4 regions of the Streptomyces sp. NPDC005262 genome follow, and region 1 is predicted to be linked to each of the others. Evidence: riboswitches for the same ligand, from Rfam matches in the RefSeq annotation. Region 1 holds a riboswitch; each other region holds the start of a gene.
The links. Region 1 has a riboswitch for thiamine pyrophosphate ahead of ACFYP5_RS30055 (thiamine ABC transporter substrate binding subunit). Riboswitches for the same ligand answer to the same signal wherever they lie in the genome.
Positions count from the first base shown of each region.

Region 1 (7,172 bases):
CAACGTACCTGCAGTTCGTGGTGCCGGACACATACAAGGAAGCCGACGTCAGCACGAGCTTCTGCAGTTACGGGGACGATGCCGCGCGGGACTCATTCAATCCTTACGCTGCTAGGGACTATTCCAAGATCGCGGTGAGCCTTACCGGATTCTCCGACGGCTCGTCACACGTTGGATATTATGACGTCGACTCCCAACAGATTGTCGACCTTACAGCGGCCCGACAGGCGCCCTCCGCATTCACTTCCAATGTGCAGAACGAGGTTGAACCCGTCTTTTTCAGCAGTGACATCCTGCGGTTTCTGAGTGGTGCCAAAGTGGTGTCGACCGGAATCTGGACAGGCGGGAAGGTTAAGGCTGTATCAGTAAGCCACCCCGCCAAGCTCGTGTCCGACCCTGACCCCGCCAAAGGCCGCGAGTTCGTGGCAGTTGGTGTTTTCGCCTCCGGGGCTGAGCCTGACGCCAGCAAGGTGGACACCGGGCTCGAGGACCTCGTCGAGGTCCCGGGTGGAAAGATCGTGCCGACAGAGTGGGTTGTAAGTGCTTCAGGAAATCGGGCTGCCGACCATCTGGCCGGCGGTGAGTCCGACGGCGACACCGGGATCATCAACAGCGGATCGAATAGCCACTGGCCAAGCGCCAAGTACGTCTCATACAAGCAAATCGAGTCGCTCGGAACCTACGGCGTGTGGCAGAAGGAAGTGCTTCCACCAGAGGTCGCGTTCTGGGCCGCAAACCATTGCGGTATCCCACTCGCATGGGTCGACGATGATCACTTCATCACAGATTCCATTCAGATCGGCTCAGTGAACCTCAACGCCCACACGGTTGAATGCACCAACCTGTTGCCGGCCAATTCACGCGTTAACGAGAACGCGATTCTCGCACCTGACAGGGGTTCAGTGCTCTTCACCTCGACCCAGGGCAGCCAGCGGGCCCTCTACCGGACGGGACTCAAACCGGGGAAAGAGCCCGTCAAGGTAGTCGACCTACCGGAGGAATGGGAAGCCCCGCTCGGCACGGTTGTGAAGCGAAACGCCTGATTACTGGATTGGGTAGCGGACGTGCTGGGCGGCGAAGTAACCGCAGATGATGTGGGTTAGCGTTGTGTGCGCCATAGGAGCCGTCGTGTCGCGCAGGCGAGGTCGTCGACCGGCGGCGCGAGCGGCGTGGACGTAGGTGTTTCAGGTCGGCGTTCAGCACCTCGTTGGGGTCTAGCTTGGGGCTGTAGACGGGCATCAGGGGAAGCTCGATCCGCTTGACGCCTCTATGCCAAGCGGCGAGCTGGTGTTGGGTCAGTTTCTGGACGATGGATGCGGTGTAGAGCACGCTGTTGAGCCGTCGGTTGCCGCCGCGGTGCAGCCGGTGGCGTCCCCTGTCGGAGGAGTAGACCGGGATCGGAACGCATCCGGTGTAGCGGGTGAGCTTGGCCGAGATGGCAAGGGAGTGATGTCACCGATCTCGGCAAGGAGGACCGCTACGGAGACGTGGCTGATCCCGGTGATCTCCAGCAGTGCGGGCTTCAGTGGGCTGACGAGTTCCCGGATGGTGCCCTCAAGACCGCGCACCCGTTCGTTGAGCTCAGCTATCTCCGTGACCATCTCGACCAGCATCCGGCGGACGTGCGCGTTTCTCTCTGGGGCGTCCAGCAGGGTCGGCAACGAGGTCAGGCCCGGGGCGCGGGTGAGATCGCCTGGGGTGTGGTCGAGCCAGAGGTGCGTGTATGCCTTGACCTGGTTGCTCACCATGCCATGGTGCGGCGCTTGACGAGGTCGGCCCGCAGGTCGACTAGGACGCGCAGCTCGCGCGCGCTCGTCGATGCGGTGGCGGTCCAGGCCAGGGGTGGCGATAGCGGCATGGGCCGACCGGGTCGGGCTTGGAGCCGGTGGCGGCGTGCAGCTTGCGGTGGGCGGCCATAAGCCGGGTGGGGACCCAGACCGCCTCGTGGCCGGCCAGCAGCAGGCCGTCGGTCAGGCGGCGGGCGCAGCCGCGGCCGTCCTCGATCACCCAGGTGACGGGCGTGCTCGTCGGCGATCGAGCGGATTCACTTGCTGTCGCGGATGACGAGACAGATGCGAGTCCCCTGGCCAGGGAACAGACCTATTACGAAATGACGGCTCAGCAGGCTTCTATCAAGTCACTCCCGGACAGGGCTCTCGCCCTGTGGACCGCCGTGGACAGCTCAACCAAAGGCCTTCCGGCACGTGTTCTCCGAGTCACCCAGCGGTCCCGCCGAGCACCTCCAGCGAAGAAACCCGGCCCGCTCAGCCTGCACCAATAGGTGTTCTCGGCAAGCCCGCCGTTTGCCGTTTGCATACACCCCTTTGCTTTCCAACCTGATGGTGCTGGCGGGCAGTTGGTGGGCTGTACGAACTGGTGAAGCTCCTAGGGGACGGGTTCTCGATCAAGACGCCCGTGTCTGCCAGAAGCTTGGTCACTCGAACGGAGTACGGCAGATTGCTCCCATCGGATCTACCCAAGAAGATTGGGAAGGGCCAAATTACGCCTGAGCCAAACTAATGGCGGTGACAACGCATGCAGAGTCATTATTTCGCACCCAGAACGCACCGGCGCCTCACAGCGATGCTCGGCACTTTGCTGTTCGTGGCTTCTTGCAGCACATCAGAGAAGGAAGCAAGCTTCACTATTCCCACCTGTCTCGAGACAAGCCAGTCACCTGCCAACGGAGAGGGTAATTCATGGGCGTCCGCCACACCAACCCCCTCCAGGCGCTACTTGCTAGCCGCCACGACTGGCTGCGACGGAAAAATATACGCACTTGGAGGAATGGAGCCAACAGGAGAGACCGAGGAAACCGGTGACACCCTCACCATCGGCGCCGTACAAATATACGATCCGACAGCACACACATGGACCCCGTCAGCATCCATGCCCACTCCTCGCTCCGACCTAGGAGCCGTCACGGGGCAAGATGGGCGCATCTATGCTATCGGCGGCACCACAGAACAATACGACGCTCTGGACGTAGTTGAAGTCTATTCGCCGCAGTCAAACACTTGGGAAACAGCAGCCTCATTGCCAACCGCAATGAGCGACGTCAACGCCACCACTGACGCCAAGGGAAATATATACGCAATCAATGATGAGGCCATGGCCATCTATAACGAAGAAAAAGGGACGTGGAGTTCGGCCCCGGCGATGCCAATACCACGACAGCGAATGGTGGTAGCCGCAGGCGAGGATGGAAATATATATGCCATAGGCGGGTTTGATGAAACCAGCAGAAGTAAGACGGGACCTTCTGATGTGGTTGAGGTTTACCTGCCGAGCACGCGCGAGTGGCAGAAACGGAAGTCCATGCCCGTCGCCTTGGGACAAACGGCTGGCGTAACCGCATTCAACGGAAAAATCTACGTATTCGGCGGAAATCAGGGTCCTGACTGGGATGTTAGCGATGTCGTCTATGCCTACACGCCCAAGAGTGACACTTGGGAGAAAATGCGCAGCATGCCAACAGCCCGGGAAACGCATGCTGCGGCAGTTGGCCCTGATGGGCGGATATACGTAATCGACGGTGACGCGCGGGGGGTGGATGTCACTAACCGGGTAGATGTCTATACGCCGGGTAGCTGATGTTTCCGATCCGCAAAGCTCCTGGAGGCCGTGAGTTCGACTTGAGCATCACGACGGACAACATCGGCTTCCTGAACGAGGAGCTGACTGCCACGCATTCCGAGGTTCGTGGCGGCTCTGCCGGAGTGCTACGGCGAGTTGTGCGGAATGTTCTCCGTGGATGGGCCCGACGGAGCGCCAGCCAGGCTCCTGACCAGTACTCGGCGACGCTGCGAGCTCTCTCGAAGGCCCGGAAGGACTTCCTGGAGAAGCGCACGGAGCTGCTCAATGCGAGGAACCGACACACCGCCTCGTCTAAGACGGTGTCCCGGTGAGTTTGAGGAACCGTTTTTAGCAGCAGAGGGCGGCGGCCAGGCCGAGAAAGGCAAGGTAGTTGCGGGGATAGCGTTCGTAGCGGTGGTTGAGTCTGCGGTATCCGGTCAGTCAGGACATGGTCCGCTCGAGGATCCATCGCCGGCGTCCTAATCGTTCGCTGGACTCGATGTCTTTGGCCAGCGCGGCGTAGGAACTCGATCACGTCGTGGTCGCTGCGGGCGAGGCCGGCGACCTGGGCGCGGATCGTCACCCGCCGGCCACCGGCGCCGGCTGGGCGGTGGATGACGATGGGTGTTTCGCTCATGTCCTCGGGTTCTGACGGTCTTCGGTTCACAGCACTCCAAGCTCTCTGTCCGGCCGGCAGTACGGGCAGGCCGTGATGCCGTCTTCCGTGAGCGCGCGCAGGGCTTGCTCGCGGGTCATCGGTTTCGTTCTCTTGCCGCCCATGCCGCAGTCGCCCGTGTGGACGGCGTCGGCATGGGAGGTGCCGCCCGCGCGCTGCAGGGAGAGTTTCCAGTCGGGTGCCGGTGGCGGCAGGGTGCGTGCTGCCCGGGCGGCTGCGGCCTCGCGTTCTTCCAGTTCGGCGATGGTCCGATCGGTTCGGCCGAGCTGGTACGCCTGCCACTCGCGCACGATGCGCAGGCGATCCAGACGAGAGAGGTTTTCGGACACGTATTCGATTCTAGGCCTCGGTGGGCTGCCGTGCGCCCGCCCTCTCTGTAGTGCAATCGGTCACTGTCCCTTGGGGTGGCTGGGCCGTCTCTGGGCCGTCTGTGGGCCGTCAAAGGGTCGCCGACGTCGACTAATGACGACCAACGACGACCGGTCGTCTATACACCGCACCCTTCCTGACCTGGCGAAGGGCTCTGCGACCACGGCGTGTCTGCAACACTGGACGGACCATGCCTAAGCCCGGAGAACTCACTTTCGTCGCGCCCCGCGGAGCCAAGAAGCCGCCGCGGCACCTCGCCGACCTCACGCCCGCCGAGCGCAAGGAAGCCGTCGCCGCGATCGGCGAGAAGCCTTTCCGCGCGCAGCAGCTGTCGCAGCACTACTTCGCGCGGTACGCGCACGACCCGGCGGAGTGGACCAACATCCCGGCCGGATCGCGGGACAAGCTCGCCGAGGCGATGTTCCCCGACCTGATGTCCGTGGTCCGGCACATCAGCTGTGACGACGACACCACCCGTAAGACGCTGTGGAAGCTGCATGACGGGACGCTGGTCGAGTCCGTCCTCATGCGGTACCCGGAGCGGGTGACGATGTGTATCTCGTCGCAGGCCGGATGCGGGATGAACTGCCCGTTCTGCGCGACGGGGCAGGCCGGTCTGGACCGCAATCTGTCGACCGCCGAGATCGTCCACCAGATCGTGGACGGCATGCGGGCGCTGCGCGACGGAGAGGTGCCGGGCGGGCCGGCCCGGCTCTCCAACATCGTCTTCATGGGCATGGGCGAGCCCCTGGCGAACTACAAGCGGGTGGTCGGCGCGATCCGCCGGCTGACCGACCCCGAGCCGGACGGTCTCGGCCTGTCGCAGCGCGGGATCACCGTCTCCACCGTGGGCCTGGTGCCGGCCATGCTGCGCTTCGCGGACGAGGGCTTCAAGTGCCGGCTCGCGGTGTCGCTGCATGCGCCGGACGACGAGCTGCGGGACACGCTGGTTCCGGTGAACACGCGCTGGAAGGTCCGCGAGGTGCTCGACGCGGCATGGGAGTACGCGGAGAAGTCCGGCCGCCGGATCTCCATCGAGTACGCGCTGATCCGGGACATCAACGACCATGCCTGGCGTGGTGACCTGCTCGGCCGGCTCCTCAAGGGCAAGCGCGTGCATGTCAACCTGATTCCGTTGAACCCGACGCCCGGCTCGAAGTGGACGGCTTCGCGGCCCGAGGACGAGAAGGCCTTCGTCGAGGCGATCGCCGCCCACGGGGTGCCCGTGACCGTGCGGGACACCCGCGGTCAGGAGATCGACGGGGCGTGCGGGCAGCTGGCGGCATCCGAGCGCTGAAAACGGCCCGTGTAATCTGGGCCGAAATCAATTTCATATTCCGACAGGGGAGCGCCACAGCGCTGAGAGTGCGGCACCGACGACAGGCTGGCCGCAGACCCTCTGAACCTCGCCCGGGTCATTCCGGGTAGGAAGTTCGGTCATCAACTCATGCTGTTGCGCCCTGCCCGCCTCCCGGCGGGCAGGGCCGCGTCTCTTCCTGGTCCAACCCAGGAGGAATCAACAATGAGCACCACCAGTACCACGCGCCGCACCAAGCAGCTTGCGGCGACGGCCGTCACGGCCGCGCTCGGCGTCACGGCACTCGCCGGCTGCGGCAGTTCCGACGGCTCGGCCGCCGGGTCCGGCGGCACAAAGGGCTCCGGGTCCAAGACCGTGACCCTGGTCAGCCACGACTCCTTCAACGCCTCCAAGGACGTACTGAAGGCGTTCACCGAGGAGACCGGCTACACCGTCAAGGTGCTCAAGAGCGGTGACGCCGGTACCGCACTCAACCAGGAGATCCTGACGAAGGGCTCCCCGCGCGGCGATGTGTTCTTCGGCGTCGACAACACGCTGCTCTCCCGCGCCCTCGACAACGGTCTGTTCACGCCGTACGAAGCGAAGGGCAGCGACCGGGTCGCGGCCGACACCCAACTGGATGCGAACAGGCACCGCGTCACGCCGGTCGACACCGGCGACATCTGCATCAACTACGACAAGAAGTACTTCGCCGACAGGAAGCTCGCGCCGCCGACCACCTTCGACGACCTGGCGAAGCCCGCGTACAGGAACCTCCTCGTCACGGAGAACGCCGCGACCTCGTCGCCCGGGCTCGGCTTCCTGCTGGGCACCGTCGCCACCTACGGCGAGAACGGCTACCAGGATTACTGGAAGAAGCTGAAGAGCAACGGCGTCAAGGTCGTCGACGGCTGGGAGCAGGCGTACAACGAGGAGTTCTCCGGCTCAGCGGGCGGCAAGAAGGCCAAGGCCGACCGGCCGCTCGTCGTGTCGTACGCCTCCAGCCCGCCGGCCGAGGTGCTGTACGCGAAGCCGCAGCCGACCGAGGCCCCGACGGGGGTCGCGACCGGCACCTGCTTCCGCCAGATCGAGTTCGCGGGGCTGCTGAACGGCGCGAAGAACGAGGCGGGGGGCAAGGCGCTGCTGGACTTCCTGATCAGCAAGAAGTTCCAGGAGGACATGCCGCTCAACATGTTCGTGAGCCCGGTCGCCAAGGACGCGAAGCTGCCGGAGATCTTCACCGAGTTCGGCGCG
Region 1 is NZ_JBIAKK010000015.1:144,329-151,500, forward strand. It holds gene ACFYP5_RS30020 (hypothetical protein) at 18-1,043, shown strand; gene ACFYP5_RS30025 (hypothetical protein) at 976-1,398, opposite strand; gene ACFYP5_RS30030 (hypothetical protein) at 1,296-1,748, opposite strand; gene ACFYP5_RS30035 (Kelch repeat-containing protein) at 2,584-3,594, shown strand; partial or broken gene ACFYP5_RS30040 (transposase) at 3,925-4,083, opposite strand; gene ACFYP5_RS30045 (DUF6233 domain-containing protein) at 4,240-4,581, opposite strand; gene rlmN (23S rRNA (adenine(2503)-C(2))-methyltransferase RlmN) at 4,812-5,918, shown strand; TPP riboswitch at 5,954-6,070, shown strand; gene ACFYP5_RS30055 (thiamine ABC transporter substrate binding subunit) at 6,144-7,172, shown strand, end outside.

Region 2 (7,172 bases), on a different contig from region 1:
TCGTCAGCGGCCGCGCCTCGATCACCGTAGGCATGGAGACCACACAGGTGGGCAGGGGAAGCGTGGTCTACGTACCGGCCGGTGTGGCCCACAAGTTCCACCACATCACCGAGGATCTGCGGGTCATGGTGGTCTTCTCTCCACCGGAGAGCTGAGCCGGGACCTCAGGGATCCCTAAGGGTTCGATCAGGGGAGTTCGGGGGCTCCGGTGCCCCCGCAGGCCGCCCCCGCGCCTCTAGCATCGAAGCAGGTGCTCATCGAAGCCGTTACGCACAGAGACGAGGTTGGGACGATGGCCGTTCGGGAGATATTCGCGGGGATGCCCTGGTGGGTGAAGTGGGTCGCGGTGCCCGTCATCGCGATCGTCGTGTTCGGCGGCCTGATCGCCAGCGTGATCGGATTCGTGATCGGTCTGCTCTTCAAGGTCCTGGTCTTCGTGATCCTGGTCGGCGGGCTCGTGTTCGTCGTACGGAAGTTCATGTCGTCCTCGTCGTCGCGCGGTGACTGGTAGGCGGCGGCCGGTCACCAGTCGGGCAATTAGCCCAGCTGAGCTAAGTACAAGACGAAACGACACCCCTCGCGGGCACTGCCGATACAGTGGCGGTCCGCTGCCGTTGCCTGGGAAACAACTGTCCGCCACCACCCTGACCAGTGGTTTGTGTACACGCTCGGTCTCCGGACCCCAGGTCTGCGGCGGGTCCGTGGGGGCGGCCCCCACGAACGGGCTGACTGCCCGTCACCATGCCTGGGGGTGACCTTTGACCACGGCATCGAGTACCGCTGTCCCGACGTTGATCGGTTCGGTTCAGCGGGCGTTGAGGCTGTTGGAGGCTGTGGGCGCCCATCGGGAAGGGGCGCCTGCGAAGCAGCTCGCACGGGAAGCGGGACTTCCCCTTCCCACTGCGTACCACCTGTTGCGCACCCTGACCCATGAAGGCTATCTACGCCGGGAGAACGGCGTATTCCTCTTCGGGTCCGCTGCCGAGAAGCTGGTCGACGACGGTGCGCTGCAGAGTCGTCGCAGCACCATGGCCCAGTCGCTGGCCCGCTGGCGCGACATCATCGGTGCACCGGTGTACTGCGCCGTCTACCGCGAGGGTGAGATCGAACTCATCGCGGTCGCCGACACCCCCGCAGCACCGGCGGTCGAGGAGTGGGCCTCGTTCCGGGAGACCGGACATGCCCATGCGATCGGCCAGTGTCTGTTGAGCCGGCTCGACGAGAAGGCCCGCCAGGACCATCTGGATCGTCACCCTGTGCAGCCACTGACCCCCTACTCGGTGCGGGACCGACCGGCGTTTCTTGAGCGGTTGAGGTCGTTGGAGCGAACGGAACCTGTTGTCGAGCGACAGGAGTACGCCCTCGGAACGGTCTGCGCCGCCATCCCGATCGCAGTCGGGTACACGGCCGCCGCCATGGCCATTTCCGTACCCCTCGACCAAGAAGATCGATTGCTCCCCGCAGTCGAACGACTACGCGGCGAAGTGTCGAGCCTCTTGCGTTCGTTCGTGTTCTCTATCAGTATCTGAAAAATCACTCCTTGTGATCTGCTATCGCGTGCACCACGATGGCGTCAATAGGGCCATGGGGGATCATTCCTGGCCAGATTCATCTACTGCGGGGTTGAACGATGCGCGAGTCGGTTCAAGCTGAGGTCATGATGAGTTTTCTCGTCTCCGAGGAGCTCTCATTCCGTATCCCGGTGGAGCTCCGGTACGAGGTGTGCGATCCGTACGCGATCCGGATGACCTTCCATCTGCCCGGTGACGCCCCCGTCACCTGGGCTTTCGGTCGTGAGCTTCTGCTGGACGGCCTCAACAGCCCCAGCGGTGACGGTGATGTGCACATCAGTCCCACGGAGCCCGAGGGGCTGTCCGACGTACACATCCGGCTTCAGGTCGGCGCGGACCGTGCGCTCTTCAGGGCCGGAACAGCGCCACTCGTCGCGTTCCTCGACCGGACGGACAAGCTCGTCCCCCTCGGCCAGGAGTGCACGCTGAGTGACTTCGAGGGCAATCTGGAGGAGGCGCTGGGCCGGATCCTGGCCAAGGAACAGAACGCCGGCTGAGAAGGTTTGCGCCGACGGCCGGCACGCCGGTCGAACACGGCATCTCCCGAACGGGTGATATGTACTCCGCGCCATGGCTAGGGTCACCGCCTCGAGCGTCAATGCCTCGCCCTGCGACGCCGGCCCCTTCCGTTCCGTGCGGGTGCCGAAGCTCCGGCTTCCGCGCCGAGCCCCGTGCGGTCCGCGGAGACGACCAGCGCCGCCAGCACCGTCGTCACCGGCACCGAGGCGACCAGTCCGATCGACCCGACCAGCGTTCGTACGATCTCCTCCGCCACGAGTTCGCTGTTGGCCACCGTGCCCACACTGCTCTGCGCGATCGAGAAGAGCAGCAGCAGGGGAAGCGCGGCGCCGGCGTAGGCGAGCACCAGCGTGTTGACCACTGAGGCGATGTGGTCGCGACCGATCCTGATACCTGCCCGGTAGAGCTTCCGTGCGCCCATCGTCGGGTCCGCCTGGTGCAGTTCCCAGACCGCCGATGTCTGGGTGACCGTCACGTCGTCCAGCACGCCGAGCGAGCCGATGATGACACCGGCCAGCAGCAGGCCGCTCATGTCGATGTGGGGGTACAGGCCGTGGATGAGGCCGGTGCTGTCGTCGGTGTTGCCGGTCAGACTCGCCCAGCCGATGAAGAGCGAACCGAGCAGTCCGATCAGCAGCAGTGAGATCAGCGTGCCGATGACCGCGACCGAGGTGCGGGCGGTCAGCCCATGGCACATGTAGAGCGCGATCAGCATGATCGCGCTGGCCCCGACGACCGCGACCAGCAGCGGGTTCGAACCCTGCAGGATCGCGGGGAGGATGAACAGGGTCAGCACGGCGAACGACACGGCGAGCGCGATCAACGCCATCACCCCGCGCAGCCTGCCCACCACGACCACTGCGAGAGCGAAGATCCCGGCCAGCAGAGCCATCGGGACCTTCCGGTCCACGTCCGTCACGGAGTACTGAAGGTCATGGGGCGCGTCGGGGGCGTACGCGACGATCACGCCCTGTCCCTCGTGCAACTGCCGTGGCGCGTCGGGCTGGACGATCTCGACGAAGGTTCTTCCCTTGTCGTGGCCGGTCGTCACCTCGATCGTGGCCTTCTCGCACAACCCCGGCTCCTGGCCGGTAGTGGCGTTCCCCGACGGTGTCGTGGTGTTGCCGGTGGCCGGGGTCTGCGCGGCGTTCACGTCCTTGCAGTCGACCTTGTCGACCTTCACCACCGTGGCCTGCTGGGTCTGCCGGTCGAAGCCGACGCCGGTGCGCTCGTGCGCGGGTGCACCGCCCGGCCAGAGCACCACCAGCCCGACGACGACGGCGGTGGTGAACGGGATCAGGACGGCAGCGATGACCTTGCGCAGATGTTTCGAGACCGGCGCGGCAGGCCCGTGGCTGTGCGAGTGACCGTGCTGGTGGTCCTGCGGTCCGGAGTCATTTCGAGGGGACGTCACCGGGGGATCATCGCAAGAAGAGCAGGGGTCCACTGTTCAGTACGCCTCGAAGGGCGCTAGCGTGATGACACCTTTGTACACGCGGGAGCTCGGAGCACCGGGCTGAGAGGGCGCTGATATCCGTACATCCGTACGGGACAGGCTGCGCCGACCGCCGAACCTGTTACCGGGTAATGCCGGCGTAGGGAGTAGGTCTCATGACCACATCGGACGCACGCACGCCTGCCTCGAACCAGAGCGACGAGGCCGGAAAGTCCATCGGCTGGCACAAGGGATACGTCCAGGGCTCGCGCCCGGACCTCCGGGTGCCGGTCCGGCAGGTGCACCTGACCAACGGCAACTCCGTGACGCTGTACGACACATCGGGGCCGTACACCGATCCGACCACCGACACCGACGTCCGCCGCGGCCTCGCGCCGCTGCGTGAGAACTGGATCGTCGCCCGCGGCGACACCGAGGAGTACGCGGGCCGCCCGGTCCGCCCCGAGGACGACGGGCTCAAGCACACCTCGCCGCGCGGCGGACTGCGCAACCTCGACGCGGTCTTCCCCGGTCGCCCACGGCAGCCGCGCCGCAGCCGCGACGGACAGCCGGTGACCCAGCTCGCGTACGCCCGCCGAGGCGAGATCACCCCGGAGATGGAGTACGTGGCGATCCGGGAGAACGTCGAACCCGAGGTCGTACGCGAGGAGATCGCCGCGGGCAGGGCGGTCCTGCCGGCCAACGTCAACCACCCGGAGATCGAGCCGATGATCATCGGTAAGCGGTTCCTGGTGAAGGTCAACGCCAACATCGGCAACTCGGCGGTCACCTCCTCCATCGAGGAGGAGGTCGAGAAGATGACGTGGGCGACGCGATGGGGCGCCGACACGGTCATGGATCTCTCCACCGGCCGCAACATTCACACCACCCGTGAGTGGGTTCTGCGTAACTCACCGGTGCCGATCGGCACCGTTCCGCTCTACCAGGCCCTCGAAAAGGTCGACGGCAGGGCGGAGGAACTGACCTGGGAGATCTATAAGGACACCGTCATCGAGCAGGCCGAACAGGGCGTCGACTACATGACGGTCCATGCCGGCGTGCGCCTCCCGTACGTCCCGCTCACAGCCCGCCGTAAGACCGGCATCGTCTCCCGCGGCGGCTCGATCATGGCGGCCTGGTGCCTGGCGCACCACAAGGAGTCGTTCCTGTACGAGAACTTCGAGGAGCTCTGCGAGATCCTCGCGACGTACGACGTCACGTACTCGCTGGGCGACGGGCTGCGTCCCGGCTCGATCGCCGACGCCAACGACGAGGCGCAGTTCGCCGAACTGCGCACGCTCGGCGAACTCAACACGACCGCCAAGCGGTTCGGCGTCCAGACGATGATCGAGGGTCCGGGCCATGTCCCGATGCACAAGATCAAGGAGAACATCGACCTCCAGCAGGAGATCTGCGAGGAGGCGCCGTTCTACACGCTCGGCCCGCTGACCACCGATGTGGCCCCGGCGTACGACCACATCACCTCGGGCATCGGCGCCGCGATGATCGCCTGGTGGGGGACGGCGATGCTCTGCTACGTCACGCCCAAGGAGCACCTGGGCCTGCCCGACCGGGACGACGTGAAGACGGGCGTCATCACCTACAAGATCGCGGCCCACGCGGCGGACCTCGCCAAGGGGCACCCGGGTGCGCAGGACTGGGACGACGCGCTGTCGGACGCGCGCTTCGAGTTCCGGTGGGAGGACCAGTTCAATCTGGCTCTCGACCCGGACACGGCGCGGGCGTTCCATGACGAGACGCTGCCGGCGGAACCGGCGAAGACGGCGCACTTCTGCTCGATGTGCGGCCCGAAGTTCTGCTCGATGAAGATCTCTCAGGACATCCGTCGTGAGCACGGCGGTTCGCAGTCGGAGATCGAGGCGGGCATGGCGGAGAAGTCCAAGGAGTTCGCGGCGGCCGGCAACCGCGTCTATCTGCCGATCGCGGACTGAGTCATCGGGTGCGGCACTGCGCCGGGGCGCTGCGAGAACCGTCCCGGCGCAGTGCACCTCTCCGGGCCGAAGGCCAGAAGGGGGAGCAGCGCACGGGTACGAGGACGACGAGACCTGCTCCGAGCGCCGGCGCGAGGACGACGAACAAGAGATTCGACCCCGGTCAGTCCAGCTCGTGTTCCGGGCCGCCGAAGTCCGGGCTGGTGAAGTCGGGGCTGGTGAACGACGGGCGGGGACCTGCCGCCGGTCCTTCGTCCGGGCCCGAGAAGTCCGGCCTGGAGTAGCCGATCTTCGGGATGCGGTTGGCCGAACGGTGAGGTGTACGTGATGCGGGACCGGCCGTGGGATCGGCGAGGGCATCCCGCAGGAACGGCAGGATGCCCCGCTCCAGCAGTGCATGGCGCCAGGCCTCCCTGGCGCGCGCCACATCCTCCGGCAGCTCGTCCTCGGTGTCCTCGGCCGGCAGCGACGTCGAGCCGTTGCGCAGCGCCGTGGTGAGCAGTCCTATGGCGGCGGCCAGTATCGCCGCCGCCATGACCGCCGCGAAGAACCAGCCGGCGGTGACCATGGTGTCGGCGAACGACGGGGGCCTGCTGAGCATCTTCAGGATGTAACCGACCAGCAGGAAGATCAGCGCGGCGGTGCCCGCGAGCATCGGCGCCAGGACGGTGACGACCGCCCCTATGCCGGCGCCCGGCCGGTCCGGATCGTCCGCTTCGGACCCGAGGCCCGAGCCTTGGGCCGAGTCGGCGGCCGGTCCGCGCAGCTCTTCGCGGACCTTCACGTAGTGGTCGTACTCGGTGGCTGCCGCCGCGGTGATCAGAGCCGTGGCGTTCAGCGCCATCGTGCGCAGCTGTTCCGTGTTGAGCCGTTCGCCGACTCCGGCCAGATCTGGTCGTTCGTGGGCGTGGCGTAGCGCATCGCCGAGGATCCGCTCGTACTCGGGTCGGTCCTCGGCCAGCAGGTGCGGAGCGCTGTTCATGTGCATCCCCCGATGCTCCGTTGGGCCTGAGTACCCGCTTGGACCGGGCAGTTGGGCGGAAACGGAGGAGAGCCTGCTACTGATAGGCCGATGGTAGAGCGCCCACGGCACGGGGTGACAGGGGGTTTCCGTAAATAGGCCCAGTGGTCGGCGTGGTCAGGTCGTGGATGCGTCTTCCCCGGAGACCGTCAGTCATGCAACGGCAGCCGGACGACCAGCAGCTTTCCGGCCATGGTCACGCCGCCGTCCATGGCGATGGCGAGCCCGTCCGCGTACACGTGCGGGCCGTCCACCACGGGGCCGGCGCTGTCCTCGCCGTCCTCCGAGCCGACCTCGCCGAGCAGATACGGAATGGGGCTGTGACCATGGACGATGCGCTGTCCGCCGTACGCCGCCATCAGCTCCTGGACTGCCTCCGAGCCCCCCTCGTCGCGGAAGGCGAACCGCCTGGTGAGCTTGCGGAACAGGTCCCAGCACTCGTCGGCGTCGTTACGCGTGAGAATGGCGTGCACGGTCTCGTTGACGTCCTCGATGGTGGAGCCGTAGTCGAGGTACGCCGTCGTGTCGGAGTGCATCAGTAGGTGCCCGTCCTCCTCGACGACCGCGTCGAGACGGGACATCCACTGGAGGTGGACGTCCTGGAGCCGCTCCATGTCGGTCTTCTGGCCGCCGTTGAGCAGCCAGGCGGCCTGGAAGGTGGCGGTGCCCGCACC
Region 2 is NZ_JBIAKK010000005.1:229,953-237,124, forward strand. It holds gene ACFYP5_RS16265 (cupin domain-containing protein) at 1-155, shown strand, start outside; gene ACFYP5_RS16270 (DUF5326 family protein) at 293-511, shown strand; gene ACFYP5_RS16275 (IclR family transcriptional regulator) at 759-1,529, shown strand; gene ACFYP5_RS16280 (SsgA family sporulation/cell division regulator) at 1,631-2,068, shown strand; gene ACFYP5_RS16285 (YibE/F family protein) at 2,167-3,504, opposite strand; TPP riboswitch at 3,576-3,709, shown strand; gene thiC (phosphomethylpyrimidine synthase ThiC) at 3,702-5,477, shown strand; gene ACFYP5_RS16295 (hypothetical protein) at 5,641-6,465, opposite strand; gene ACFYP5_RS16300 (metallophosphoesterase) at 6,648-7,172, opposite strand, start outside.
Region 2: it holds a riboswitch for thiamine pyrophosphate, as region 1 does, so the genes downstream of both, thiC (phosphomethylpyrimidine synthase ThiC) here and ACFYP5_RS30055 (thiamine ABC transporter substrate binding subunit) in region 1, are expected to answer to the same signal.

Region 3 (7,172 bases), on a different contig from region 1:
TGACGTACGTCTGGCCGACGGCGAACGCGATCGCGCCGACGGCGATGACGGGAACGGACGGCATCAGCACGCCGACGACCACGCCTGCGAAGCCGGTGAAGGCGAGCAGGCGCCAGCGCAGCCGTGCCTTGTACTGCAGGAGCACCTCGCCGAGCAGCCACAGCGCCACGATGCCGAACGCGATGTAGAGGACCGTCCAGCCCATGCCCGCCCCCATTTCTACGGCCGCCGCCCGGGATCATGGCGGGTACGACCGGTCACGACTGCTTGTGCAGTCCGAGATTCTCGTAGATTTCGAGCGTTGCCGTCGAGTTGTTGAGCGTAATGAAGTGCAGCCCGGGCACACCCTCGGAGCGCAGCCTCGCGCAGAACTCCGTCGCGAACTCGATGCCAATGGAGCGTACAGCGGCTGCGTCGTCCTTGACGGCGAGGATGCGGTCTTTCAGGGACGAAGGCAGCGTCGCGTTGCTGAGCTGCGGAAACCGCTCCAACTGCTTGACGCTGGTGAGCGGCATGACCTCAGGGATGACGGGCGTGTCGCAACCCGCAGCGACCACGCGGTCACGCATCCGCAAATAGTCGTCCGGATTGAAGAACATCTGCGTGATCGCATAGTCGGCACCCGCGCGGCACTTGTCCACGAAATGCCGGATGTCGCCGTCCCAGTCGGTCGAGCGCGGATGCATCTCGGGAAATGCCGCGACCCCGACGCAGAAATCGCCGGATTCCTTGATGAGCCGGACGAGGTCGGCCGCGTACCGCACACCCTCCGGGTGCTCGACCCACTCGCCCATCGGGTCGCCCGGCGGATCGCCGCGCACGGCGAGGATGTTCCTGATCCCGGCATCGGCGTACTGCCCGATCATGTTGCGCAGTTCGGCGACCGAGTGGTTGACGGCCGTGAGGTGCGCGACCGGGGTGAGCGTGGAATCGGCAGCGATCTGCTGGGTGGCTCTGACCGTCCCGGCCCGGGTGGAACCACCGGCCCCGTACGTCACGGAGACGAAGCTCGGGCCCACCGCCTCGACCCGGCGCAGCGCATTCCAGAGGTTGCGCTCGCCCTTCTCGGTCTTGGGCGCCCAGAACTCGAACGAATACGAAGTCTTGCCGGTCGCCAGCAGCTCACGCACGGTGCGTGCGTGATCCGTCCTGGTAGAGGGAGTGCCAAGGGCCATACTGCAGGTTAACCAGGGCGCGACGGTCCCCCAACCGGACCAGCGGCAATTGCCCGAATTGACTGATGGTTTGTCCACCCTTCGGACAGTCCTCCGGCGTTCTCCGGATGATCTGTGATTTCCGTGACGCGCATGTCAGCCGTCGGCGCGTGCCCTGATCCGCTTCGCCAGCTCCGCGGTCGCCGCAGCCGGGTCGTCGGCCTCTGTGATCGCCCGTACGACGACGACCCTGCGCGCTCCCGCGTCCAGCACCTCGTCGAGGTTGCCCGCGTCGATCCCGCCGATGGCGAACCAGGGGCGCGGCTGGGCGAGCGAGGCGGCGTACCGCACGAGGTCGAGGCCGGGGGCGTACCGGCCGGGCTTGGTCGGGGTCGGCCAGCAGGGGCCGGTGCAGAAGTAGTCCACGCCGGGCTCGGCGACGGCGGCGTCGACCTCGGGCTCCGCGTGCGTGGAGCGGCCGATCACCACGTCCTCGCCGATGATGGCGCGGGCGGCGAGGACCGGCAGGTCCCCCTGACCGAGGTGGAGCACGTCGGACCCGATGGCGTGGGCGACATCGGCCCGGTCGTTCACGGCGAGGAGCTTGCCGTGGCGCCGGCAGGCGTCGGCGAGGACCGCCAGGTGTTCGAGTTCCTCGGCCGCCTCCATGCCCTTGTCGCGCAACTGGACGATGTCCACCCCGGAGGGGAGCACGGCGTCGAGGAAGGCGGGCAGGTCGCCCTGGCGCCTGCGGGCATCCGTGCACAGATAGAGACGGGCGTCGGACAGCAGCTCGCGAGGCGTGGGCATGACGAGGTTCCCCCTTGATACAGCTGTACGGAATTCAGCGGCACGACACGGTCGGGCCGGTACAGCGGTGCGGCATGATGCGGGGGTACGGGCCGGTCCGGTCGGAACGGACCGTGCCCCCGCGTGCGGTTGTCCCGGTCAGACGGCGAGCGCCTGGGCGCGGCGCTTCACCTCCGTGCCGCGATTCTCGCTCAGCGCCTGCGCGGGGCTACCCGGCAGGGTCGGGTCGGGGGTGAAGAGCCACTCCAGCATCTCTTCGTCGGTGTAGCCGTCGTCCTTCAGGAGCGTCAGGGTGCCGGAGAGGCCCTTGACCACCTTGTTGCCGTCGATGAAGGCAGCAGGCACCTGGAGCGTCCGGTTCTCACCACGTCGTACGGCGATGAGCTGGCCCTCCTTGACCAGCTGCCGCACGCGCGTCACCTCGACATCGAGCATTTCGGCGATGTCGGGAAGGTGGAGCCAGGCGGGGACGAGAGCATCAATCTTTGCGTCAATCTCGGTCACGGATACAAGCGTGCCATCCCGGACCGACAGTCGGTACCCGGACCCGACCGGACGGGGGCCGGCCCAGTGCCCGCAAGGCTTCCGGAACCCCTCCGGGCGTGCCGCTACGGGGCATCGGCCCTGGCCGACTTCAGCGGCACGGCGGGGTCCGCCGCCCGCACCGGATCCAGCCGTGCCCCCGCCTCGATGAGTTTGCGCCCCTGGGTGAGATCACGCGGCCGGCCGACGGCCAGGACGGCGACCAGTGCGCCGTCCCGCAGCCAGCACACGGACCAGGCGGGATCGGCCGGGTCGCCGCGCCAGAGCAGCGTGTCCGCGCCCCCGTGACGGCCCGCGTACTGCACGAACCGGTCGAACTGCTCGGACCAGAAGTACGGCACGGGGTCGTATGCCAAGGGCTGCGGCGCCTCGTCCGCACCGGCACCGATGATGTTGGCGGCGGCGGTCCGCGGCCCTTGGACGGCGTTGTCCCAGTGGTGGACGAGGAGCCGCGTGCCGTACCGCGCGGAGGGGAAGGACGCGCAGTCCCCGACCGCGTACACATCGGGCAGCGAGGTGCGCAGCGCGGCGTCGGCGGTCACCGATCCGTCCGGACCGAGGGCGATGCCGGAGCCGGCCAGCCAGCCGGTGGCGGGCCGGGCACCGATCCCGACGACCACCGCTCCGGCGGCAAGCGTGCGGCCGTCCGCGAGGACCACACTGCCGGGCTCGATCCGGGCCACCGGGGCGCCGGTGAGGAGTTCGGCACCGCTCTGCGCGTACCAGCGGGCCATCGGGGCGGCGACCTCGGCGGGCAGGACGCCCGCGAGCGGCCGGTCGGCGGCCTCGACGACGGTGACCTCGCAGCCCGCGGCACGGGCTACGGTGGCGAATTCGGCGCCGATCCAGCCCGCGCCGACGACCACGACGGTGTGCTGCTGGTCGAGGACCGGCCGCAGCCGTGCGGCGTCGTCGAGGGTGCGCAGCAGATGGACGCCGGGCACCCCCTCGGAGCCCGGCAGCACCACCGGTTCGGCGCCGGAGGCGATGACCAGGACGTCGTACGGTACGGGGCCCGCCAGGGTGTCCAGTTCGTGCGCGTCGGCCCGTACGCCGGTCACGTCACGGCCCAGTTGCAGCTCGATGTCCAGCTCTTCGAAGTCGATGTCGAGGGCGGAGCCTTCGGCCGTGCCGAGCAGTACCGCCTTGGACAGCGGGGGCCGGTCGTACGGCTGGTGGGGTTCGGCACCGATCAGGACGACCGGGCCGGTGAAGCCCTGTTCCCGCAGCGCCACCGCGGTCTGCGCGCCGGCCATGCCCGCACCGACGATGACGACGCGGCGCTCTGTCCGCCGGCCCGGCTGCTCTGTCTGCTGCTCGCTCACTTGTCCACCTTAAGCATCTGACGAACCATCAGGTTGTGAGTTCCTCGACCACGCTGGTCCCGCTGCCCTCCTGCGACTCCCATTCCCAGTGCTCCTCCAGCCGCACCCGGCCGTCCGCAAGGACGACGACGATGGAGACGCAGTGTCCGGAGGAGGTCGTTCCGTCGTGCTTCAACTGGACGTAGCGGAAGTCGAGTCGATCGCCGGTGCGGGTGCCGACGAGATGGCCCCGGACCACGTCCCCGCCCGCGTAGTCGGCCCAGATCACCCACTTCTCCTCGTGGTACGTGAAGCGAGTCCGGGTGCCGACCTGACCCGGCGCCTGGTCGGCGACCGGCGAGAGGACAAGTCCGTCGAGTGAACGGGCCACGGTGGCTGCTCCCTTACTCGGGCCGGGTGACGGGGTTTAGGGTGGCCACCGTAAGACACTCGCGGGAGCCCGGACGCACCGGGCTGAGAGGGAGGCTGGACGGCCTCCGACCGTACGAACCTGATCCGGGTCATGCCGGCGAAGGGAGGGGCTGGACGCCCATGCGATCCACCGGGAGCACATCCGCAGACGGATCCGGCGTAGCCGGATCCGACGTCCTCGTCATCGGGGGCGGGATCATCGGTCTGGTGACCGCCTGGCGGGCGGCGCAGTGCGGCCTGCGCACCGCGGTCGTCGACCCCGACCCGGGCGGTGGTGCCGCCCGCGTCGCAGCCGGAATGCTCGCCGCCGTCACCGAACTCCACTACGGCGAGCAGATGCTGCTCGGTCTCAATGTCGCCTCCGCGGCGCGGTATCCGGCCTTCGCGGCCGAGCTGGAGACGGCGAGCGGCCAGGACATCGGCTTCCGGGCCTGCGGCACCCTCGCGGTCGCCCTGGATTCCGACGACCGCGCCCATCTGCGGGAACTGCACGCGCTCCAGCACCGTTCGGGGCTGCAGTCGGAGTGGCTCACCGGCCGCGAGTGCCGCCGCCTGGAACCGATGCTGGCGCCAGGTGTACGCGGCGGTCTGCGGGTCGACGGCGACCACCAGGTCGACCCCCGCCGGCTGGCCGCCGCCCTGCTGACCGCCTGCGAACGGGCCGGGGTGGTCTTCCACCGCGACCGGGCGGAACGCCTGTTGGTGGTGCGCGACCGGGCCGCCGGAGCCGTACTGGCAGCCGGCACGGAGCTCGAAGCCGACCAGATCGTGCTCGCCGCGGGCAGCCTCAGCGGGCGGCTCGCGGGCCTGCCGGCCGAGGTGGTGCCGCCCGTCCGGCCGGTCAAGGGACAGGTGCTGCGGCTGACCGTGCCCGCCGCGTACGCGCCGTTCCTCACCCGGACCGTACGGGCCGTGGTCCGCGGCAGCCATGTCTATCTCGTCCCGCGCGCGAACGGCGAGCTGGTCGTCGGCGCCACCAGCGAGGAGATGGGCTGGGACACCACGGTCACGGCGGGCGGGGTGTACGAGCTGCTGCGCGACGCCCATGAGCTGGTGCCCGGCATCACCGAACTGCCGCTCACCGAGACCCGGGCCGGCCTGCGCCCCGCCTCCCCCGACAACGCCCCGCTGCTCGGCCCCACCGTCCTGCCCAGCCTGCATCTCGCCACCGGCCACCACCGCAACGGGGTGCTGCTCACCCCCGTCACCGGTGACGCCATGGCCGAGCTGCTGACCACCGGCGAGCTGCCCGCAGTGGCCCGCCCGTTCACCCCCGGACGGTTCGCGTCCGCCGCCGTACCACCGCCCGCCGCGGCCGCCGCGCCCCCCGCGACCGCCTCCGCACGTCAGGAGCAGCCCGCATGACCGACTCCGTCGCGCTCTCCGTGTCCGTGAACGGTGATCCCCGCTCGATCGCCGCCGGCACCACCCTGGAAGCCCTCGTCGCCACCCTCACCGCGGCGCCCTCCGGCGTCGCCGCCGCTGTCAACGAGACCGTCGTCCCGCGCAGCCGGTGGTCCACCGCGGCGCTCGCCGACGGCGACCGGATCGAAGTGCTCACCGCGGTCCAGGGAGGCTGACCATGTCCGACGATCTCTTCACCCTCGGCGACACGACGTTCGGCTCCCGGCTGATCATGGGGACGGGTGGCGCGCCCAGCCTCGACGTGCTGGAACGCTCGCTGACCGCGTCCGGCACCGAGCTGACCACCGTCGCGATGCGCCGCCTCGATCCGACCGTGCAGGGTTCGGTGCTCTCCGTGCTGGAACGGCTGTCGATCCGCGTCCTGCCGAACACGGCCGGCTGCTTCACCGCGGGCGAGGCCGTACTGACCGCGCGACTGGCCCGCGAGGCGCTGGGCACCGACTGGATCAAGCTGGAGGTGGTGGCCGACGAGCGGACCCTGCTGCCTGACCCGATCGAGCTGCTGGACGCCGCGGAGACGCTGGTGGACGACGGTTTCACCGTCCTCCCGTACACGAATGACGACCCGGTGCTGGCCCGGAAGCTGGAGGACGTGGGATGTGCGGCGATCATGCCGCTCGGCTCCCCGATCGGCTCCGGCCTCGGCATCCGCAACCCGCACAACTTCCAGCTGATCGTCGAGCACGCCGGGGTTCCGGTGATTCTCGACGCCGGCGCCGGGACCGCATCGGACGCGGCGCTCGCGATGGAGCTGGGGTGCGCGGCGGTGATGCTGGCGTCGGCGGTGACCCGGGCGCAGGAACCCGAGCTGATGGCGGCGGCGATGCGGCACGCGGTGGACGGCGGACGGCTGGCCTACCGCGCGGGCCGGATCCCCCGGCGCCACTTCGCCGAGGCCTCGTCACCGATGGAGGGGCGGGCCGCGCTGGACCCGGAGCGGCCCGCGTTCTGAGCACCCGTACGCACGCGGAGCGCATGGCACCGCAATCGTGTGACGCGCATGTCCCTGTCACGGCTCGGCTGCAGTAAGGCCCCGGGATCGCCCGGCCCGTCAGCCATGTCCTCGGTGGCTCGTAGACTCGCTCGTGTGGATACGACCCTCCAGGACCCTTCCCCAGCCTTCGGCCGGGGAGACCCCATCGTCGGGCAGCTGCTCGACGGCCGCTACCGCGTCGATGCCCGCATCGCCGTGGGCGGGATGGCCACGGTCTACCGAGCCATGGACACCCGGCTCGACCGGGTGCTCGCCCTCAAGGTGATGCACCCGGCCCTCGCGACCGACGCCTCGTTCGTCGAGCGTTTCATCCGCGAGGCCAAGTCCGTGGCCCGGCTCGCGCACCCCAATGTGGTCGCTGTCTTCGACCAGGGCGCTCAGGGGGCGTACGTCTACCTGGCCATGGAGTACGTGGCGGGCTGCACGCTGCGCGACGTCCTGCGTGAGCGCGGCGCCCTGCAGCCGAGAGCCGCGCTGGACATCCTGGAGCCGGTCCTCGCGGCGCTCGGC
Region 3 is NZ_JBIAKK010000002.1:372,435-379,606, forward strand. It holds gene ACFYP5_RS06860 (hypothetical protein) at 1-205, opposite strand, end outside; gene metF (methylenetetrahydrofolate reductase [NAD(P)H]) at 258-1,175, opposite strand; gene thiE (thiamine phosphate synthase) at 1,311-1,964, opposite strand; gene ACFYP5_RS06875 (Rv2175c family DNA-binding protein) at 2,103-2,468, opposite strand; gene ACFYP5_RS06880 (NAD(P)/FAD-dependent oxidoreductase) at 2,573-3,763, opposite strand; gene ACFYP5_RS06885 (hypothetical protein) at 3,861-4,202, opposite strand; TPP riboswitch at 4,254-4,366, shown strand; gene thiO (glycine oxidase ThiO) at 4,364-5,608, shown strand; gene thiS (sulfur carrier protein ThiS) at 5,605-5,823, shown strand; gene ACFYP5_RS06900 (thiazole synthase) at 5,826-6,620, shown strand; gene pknB (Stk1 family PASTA domain-containing Ser/Thr kinase) at 6,756-7,172, shown strand, end outside.
Region 3: it holds a riboswitch for thiamine pyrophosphate, as region 1 does, so the genes downstream of both, thiO (glycine oxidase ThiO) here and ACFYP5_RS30055 (thiamine ABC transporter substrate binding subunit) in region 1, are expected to answer to the same signal.

Region 4 (7,172 bases), on a different contig from region 1:
CCGACCGTACGACGCACGGCTCGCCGACGCGCTCGTGCGCGACGCCGCGGGTGTGATGGTGCGGCTGCCGGTGAGCGGGCTGTGCTGAGCGAACCACCCGGACGACCTGCTCGGCGCCGGTTGCTCGTCGGGCTCACCGCGGCCGTCGCTGCCCTGCGGGCAGGGGAGCTGACCGCCGAGGCGGCGCCTCCGGCGCGTCCTGTGCCCGAGCCGGTCCCGGTGGATCGGGTCGGGCAGCCCGCTTCCCTCGCGCTGCCCGACCCGACGACCGCCACGCTGGAGGCTTTTGCGGACACCATGGTCCCGGGTGAGAAGCGGTACGGCGGTGACGTGGCGATCGCCGGGGCGGCCCCCGGTCCCGGCGCCGTACAGGCGGGGGCCGTCGAGCTGCTCAGCCTTCCCGATCTCGGCATCGGCGTACTGCTGCCCGAGCTGGCGCTCCTGGTGAACGCCCGCGCCCTCGCCTTTGCGGCCACCCACGGCCGGGTCCTGCTGCCCACTCGACCTCCTTTCGTCGCAATGCGGTTCACCGACCGCACCGCGCTCGCCGGAGAGCTGCTCACACCCGGAGCCCCGGACCGGCAGCTGTACGTGCTGCTCGCGCTCTTCGCCGCCGCGGCCTTCGACACCGCAGCCCACCTTCACACCACCGCAGCCATCCGGCAACGCCACCCGGGCCTGGTCTGGATCGGCTTCCCGGCGCCCGGCGCCGACGGACTGTGGCGTTTCCCCGACTACTCGTACGGCAGAAGGCTCGCCTCCGAGCACCCGCTCACCACCCCCGGAGGGCACCCCGCATGAGCGTCACCGAACGCACCGACGTGCTGGTCATCGGCAGCGGCTTCGGCGGCGCCATCCCCGCCTACCATCTGGCCGCGGGCGGCGCCGAAGTGGTGATCCTGGAACGCGGACCGCACCTCACCGCCCCCGACTTCACCCATGACCTGCGCCTGGGCAGCTATACCCGGATCGTCGACCTCGTGCAGGGCGACGGCATCACCGTCGTCGCCGGGAACTGCGTCGGCGGGTCCAGCGTGGTCTACTTCGCCGCTTCGCTGCGGGCTCCGGGCTTCGTCTTCGACCGCCGCGGCAGTCTGGGCCACCGCTTGTGGCCTTCGACCCTGACGCGCGCCGCCCTCGACCCGTGGTACGACCGGGTCGAGGAGGCTCTGCCCGTCGCCGAGCAGAGCTGGGACCAAGTCCCCTACCCCGGAGGGCTGTTCGCCGCAGCGTGCGCCCGTGCGGGCCGCACCTGCAACCCCGTACCCGTCGCCGTCGACCTGGCCCGCTGCACCAACTGCAACTGGATGCTGAACGGATGCCACTTCGACGCCAAGCGCTCCATGCTGCTGAACTACCTCCCCGCCGCGACCGCGCACGGCGCCGAGATCCGCCCGCTCCACGAGGCACAGACGATCGCGCCTGCCACCACACCCGGTTACCGCTACCGCGTCTCGTACACGCAGCTCGACGCCGGCGACTACCGGCTGCCGGTCGGCGTGGGCACGATCGAGGCCAAGACCGTGGTGCTGGCCGCAGGCGCTCTGGCCACCCCCGTGCTGCTGCAGCGCTCGGCTCCCCTGCTCGGCGGCGTCCCGCAAGCCGTGGGGCGCTACTTCTCGGGCAACGGCGACCGCGTGTCCATCGCCGACGTCGACGAAGGCAAGGTGCGCGACCTGCTCGGTCTCGAGCGCGCACCGGGCATCCCGTACCAGGGCTTCCCCATCGGGAAGCCCATCGGCTCGATGTCGTACGACCGGCTCGACCCGGAAGGGGCGGAGTTCACCCGATTCTCTCTTCAGCAGATCTACTTCCCCGGCATCACCGATCTGTTGGCCCAGGCCACCGACACCCCGGCGACGAGCTGGTTCGGTGTCCGTAAGAAGGAGATGCGGGCACGCTGGCCGTCGTGGCTCTCCGTGCTCGCCATGACCGAGGACGACAACGAGGGCGTCTTCGGCCCTCCGCCGCCCACGGGAAGCTCGACTCGCGTGGCCGCATCCCTCTGCCTGTCCACGCTCTCGTACCGGCCGACGGCGAACACCCTGCGCGGCTGGGCCGCCGCGGACGGCGAGGCGCGCGCGGTGCTGGAGCGCGACGGTCTTGCGCGCGTGCGGCCCTGGAGCGAGAACGCCGCCGGGTCCGTGAGCGCACACCCCCTCGCCTCCTGCCGGATGGGCGACGACCCGGCAACCTCGGCGCTCGACGAACGCGGCGAACTGCGAGGCCATCCAGGCCTGTTCGTCACCGACGGTTCGGCAGTACCGACCTCGCTCTGCGTCAACCCCTCACTGACTATCGCGGCGCTGGCCGAACGGGCCTGTCCCGGCATCGTGGAGAGCACCGCCGAGGCAGGCGTGCGCGCCCGGTACGGGGCCCCCGCGCCCCGGTGAAAGGAAACCCCCTCGTGAACTCGCTCTACCCGCCGCGGATGACTGGCCGTCCAGGGCGGCTCGAAGTCTGGTACGCGACGTTGACCGATCCCCGTACCGGGACCGGCGTGTGGATCCATCACGAAGTGGTGGCGCCCAAGCACCACGGCCCGGCCCGGGCGCACGGCTGGATATCCGTCTTCCCCCCGGACGGACCGCCGGTCACCGAGCGGTTCGGGGCCCCGGACTCGCCGCTGCTCCAGGGCGAGGCGTACTTCGAGGTGCCGGGGGTCCGGGCGACGCCCCGGCTGCTGGAGGGCACCGCGGGCGCGATCACCTGGCGGCTGGCGGTCACCGGGGGCGGAGAGCCTCTCTACACCTTTCCGCGCTGGTCCTGGCAGCGTGAACTCCTGCCCGCCGCCCAGATCGTGCCTGCCCCTGACGCCATTTTCGACGGTGAACTCGTCGTCGGAGAACGGCGGTTCACCCTCTCGGGCGCCGTGGGGGGCGTCGCCAGGATCGCCGGTCACGGCAATGCCCAGCGGTGGGCGTGGCTCCATGCGGGCCTCGGCGGAGGGGACGTACTGGAAGTGGTGGCCGCCGTCGCCCGCCGTCCCACCATGCGGTGGCTGCCACCGCTGCCCATGCTTCAGCTGCGGATCGGTGGCACCGACTGGCCGCGCGACCCGTTGCTGACCGCTCCACTGCTGCGTGCGCGGATCGGGCTGCCCGACTGGTCGGTCGCAGGCGGCACCGCGCGGCGCAGGGTGCGGATCGATGTCACCCAGGATCCGGCCGACTGTGTGTCGCTCTCCTACACCGACCCCGACGGAGCGACCGCCACGTGCACCAACACGGAACGAGCCATCGTCGACGTGATCGTCGAACGCCGCACCGGGCTGCACCGCTTCGAGGTGGAACACCGCTGGCATCTGGATCGCACGGGTCACGCGGAGGTGGGGACGCGACCGTGAGCACGGCGCGCCGCAGCCGTGACGCGGACCACGCGTCCACGCCCCGGGGGTTCCCACCGAGTCGTCCGCCACACAGACCTCGGTGCAGGTGGGCGACGGGACCGGGTTAGTCTGACCGTCGTACCGGACACGGGGTGCCCTACCCGAGGGCTGAGATCACACCCGTCGAACCTGAACCAGTTCGCACTGGCGGAGGGATGTCTTTCATGCCTTTGACGCATGTTTCCGGCGGGCTGCCTGCCGACGGCCGACAGACCGTTTTCGACGGACGGATGCCCGCGGCGCCCGGCGACCTCCGCGTCGAGACGCACGGCATCGAGCCGGTCCCCGAGAGCAACCGCTACGGCGGTCCCGGGCGCCTGTTCACCGTGTGGTTCGCCCCCAATCTGACCATGACCGGCGTATTCACCGGCACCGTCGGCATCGCCCTCGGCCTGGACTTCGCCACCGCGCTCGCCGCCGTCGTGCTGGGCACGGTGATCGGCGCGGTGCCCACCGCCTACCTGGGCACCTGGGGGAGCCAGACCGGTGCCGGGCAGCTGCCGCTGGCCCGGCTCGCCTTCGGCCGGGCCGTCACGGTGCCCGGCATCCTGCAGTGGCTGTCCTCGGTCGCCTGGGACGCGCTGATCGGACTGTTCGGCGGGGACGCGCTCGCGCGGCTGTGCGGCTGGCCGTTCTGGCTCGGCGTCCTGGCCATGATGCTGGCCCAGGGCGCCCTCGGCGTCCTGGGCTACGAGGCCATCCACCGGCTCCAGATCGTCATGACCTTCGTGCTCGCCGCCGCGTTCGCGCTGATCGCCTGGCGGCTGCTCGACGGTGTCCATCCGGTCGGCGCCGGCACCGCGCATGGTGCCGACCAGGCCCGCGCGTTCGTCCTGACCAGCACCATCGCGCTGAGTCTGGCCCTGTCCTGGGCCCCGTACGCCAGCGACTTCAGCCGCTATCTGCCACGCACCACCTCGCGCCCGCGCATGTTCTGGTTCACGCTGCTCGGCCTCGTGGTGTCCTTCGTGGCCGTCCAGGCCCTCGGGCTGCTGGGCGCGTCCGTGCTGACCGACCAGACCGCAGCAGGGGTGGACAAGCTGCTGGGCGGTGGGGTGTTGGGCGCGTTCGGGCTGCTCGCCGTCGCGCTGGCGGCGCTCTGCAGCAACGCCATGAACGACTACAGCGGTTCCTTGGCTCTGCAGACCGTCGGTGTGCGCCTTCCCCGCCCGGCGGCCGCCGCCCTCGCCGCCGTGCTCGGCTTCCCTCTGGTCCTGTGGATGCACGCTGCCGACACCACTGCCCGCTTCCAGAACGTGCTGCTGTTCGTCGGCTACTGGATCCCCGGATTCGTGGCGATCGTCATCGTCGACTGGATCGCCCGGGCACGGGCACGGGGCGGTGCGGCGATCGACGTCGCCGCCGAGACCGCCCGGCCGCACTCCGGATGGCCCCCGTTGCTGGCATTCGCCGTCGCCTTCGCCGCGGCCGTGCCCTTCATGGACACCAGTCTGTACGTGGGCCCGGTGGCGGCCGCCCTGCACGGCGCCGACCTCTCGTACTACGTGGCGTTCCTCGTGGCGCTCGCCGTCTACGCGCCGCTGCGGCTACGCCACCGCCCGCAGGACTGACCCGCCGCCGGCCGGCGGACCCTGACGTCCGCCGGCACCCGAACGACATCCCCTCCCCCACGGAGCGAAATCCCATGCCCGCTGCATCCGCCGATCACACCGCCTACGTCCCGCAGGCCCTTGCACGCGTGCGGGCGGACTCCCCTCTGGTTCAGTGCCTGACCAACTCGGTGGTCACGGGCTTCACCGCCAACGTCCTGCTGGCGCTGGGCGCCTCGCCGGCCATGGTCGACATCCCGGAGGAGGCCGGCCCGTTCGCCCGGGTCGCCTCCGGTGTCCTGATCAATCTCGGTACCCCGCACGCCGAGCAGCGCTCCGCCATGGTCGAGGCCGCGCGGGCGGCGGGTTCGGCCGGCACGCCGTGGGTCCTCGACCCGGTGGCGGTCGGCGCGCTGCCGGTGCGCACCGCGCTGGCGCGAGAGCTGCTGCAGTTGCGGCCGACCGTGATCCGGGGCAACGCGTCCGAGATCATCGCGCTCGCGGGCGCGGGCGACGGCGGCCGTGGCGTGGACTCCTCCGACGGCGTCGGGGCCGCCGAGGAGTCGGCACGCGAGCTGGCACGCGCAGCCGGCTGTGTGGTCGCCGTCTCCGGGCCCGTCGACTTCGTCACCGACGGGGGGGCGCAGCGCCCGGATCGCCAACGGTGATGCCCTGTTGACCCGGGTGACCGGGGGTGGTTGCGCGCTGGGTGCGGTGATGGCCGCCTTCACGGCGGTCGACGAGGACCGGTTCGCCGCGGTCGTGGCCGCCGTCACCGCGTACACGGTCGCCGCCGAGCTGGCCGCGAAGGAGGCCTCCGGGCCCGGCAGCTTCGCCGTCGCCTTCCTGGACGCGCTCGCCGCGCTGGAGGAAGCGGCCCTCTCCGAGCGGGCGGCTCTCTCGTGACCGCGGCACCGGTGGATCTGTCGGTCTACCTCGTCACGGACACGGCCCAGTGCGCGGCCCGCGGCCGGAGCGTGGCCGAGACCGTCGCCCTGGCGGTGGCCGGGGGCGTGACCGCCGTGCAGATCCGGGAGAAGCACGCCACCGGGAGGGAGTTCCTGCATACGGTTCTGGGAGTCGCCGCCGTCCTCCCTGAACGAGTGACACTGATCGTCAACGACCGGGTGGACGTGTTCCTGACGGCCAGGGCCGCCGGCGCACGCGTGACGGGCGTTCACGTCGGCCAGTCGGATCTGCCGCCGTCCGCCGTACGCGAACTGATCGGAGAGGACGCGCTTCTGGGGCTGAGTGCAGCCACCCCCGATCAACTGCGGGCCGCCGCCGAGGATCCGGCGCGCGTCCACCACGTCGGTATCGGCGCGCTTCATGCGACCCGGACCAAGGCGGACGCCCCGGCACCGCTCGGCCATGCCGGCTTCGCCCGCCTCGCCCGGCTCAGCGAGCTGCCCGCCGTGGCCATCGGCGGCATCACCCCGGCCGATCTGCCACGCCTGCGAGACGCCGGGGCGGTGGGGGCCGCCGTCGTCTCGGGCATCTGCGCCGTCGAGGAACCCCGTGCATCGGCCCGCGCATACGCCCGGGCGTGGAACCGCGCCCAGGAGGGGAGCCTCGCATGACCACGCCGGGCCGAGTGCTGACGATCGCCGGATCCGGCTCCGGTCAGGAGCCGGAATTCAGCCCGCCCTCATGTCGATGCCGACGCCGGGCGCACACGGAATGAGCGTGCTCACGACGGTCACGGCACAGCACTTCCCGCACCTGGCGAGCCCCTTGCACCGTTCCCGGTGACGGCCTTCCGCGCGTTCCCCTGGAGGACCGCCGGTAACTGACCGTACCCGTGCAGTGCTCCGAGTTGTGAAAGTCTGTTCATACATGAGCGGGTTTCCCACCCGTGACTTGCGCGTGCGAAGTACCGCCGCGTAACAACATGTCCCATGAACTTTTTCAGCCGCGGCACCACACTCCGACGCCCGGCGGCGCCCGCCGCTCCAACCACCCCCGCTGCCGCCGTGATGCCGGATCCCGCCCTGGCAGCCCTCAGCGGAGAGTGGATGATCGACCCCGCCCACAGCAGGATCGGTTTCTCCGTGCGACACGCCATGGTGACGACGGTGCGCGGATCCTTCGGTTCGTACGACAGTCGCCTCTACTTCGACGGCCGGAACCCGGCACGCTCCCGCGCGGACATCGTGCTGCACACCGCGAGCGTCGACACCGGGGTGGAGCAGCGTGACGCCCACCTGGTCGGGCGTGACTTCCTGGACGCCGCG
Region 4 is NZ_JBIAKK010000003.1:629,529-636,700, forward strand. It holds gene ACFYP5_RS12810 (hypothetical protein) at 1-88, shown strand, start outside; gene ACFYP5_RS12815 (DUF5987 family protein) at 298-801, shown strand; gene ACFYP5_RS12820 (GMC family oxidoreductase N-terminal domain-containing protein) at 798-2,393, shown strand; gene ACFYP5_RS12825 (hypothetical protein) at 2,432-3,346, shown strand; TPP riboswitch at 3,467-3,561, shown strand; gene ACFYP5_RS12830 (purine-cytosine permease family protein) at 3,553-4,959, shown strand; gene ACFYP5_RS12835 (hydroxyethylthiazole kinase) at 5,034-5,606, shown strand; gene ACFYP5_RS12840 (hydroxyethylthiazole kinase) at 5,623-5,844, shown strand; gene thiE (thiamine phosphate synthase) at 5,841-6,518, shown strand; gene ACFYP5_RS12850 (YceI family protein) at 6,837-7,172, shown strand, end outside.
Region 4: it holds a riboswitch for thiamine pyrophosphate, as region 1 does, so the genes downstream of both, ACFYP5_RS12830 (purine-cytosine permease family protein) here and ACFYP5_RS30055 (thiamine ABC transporter substrate binding subunit) in region 1, are expected to answer to the same signal.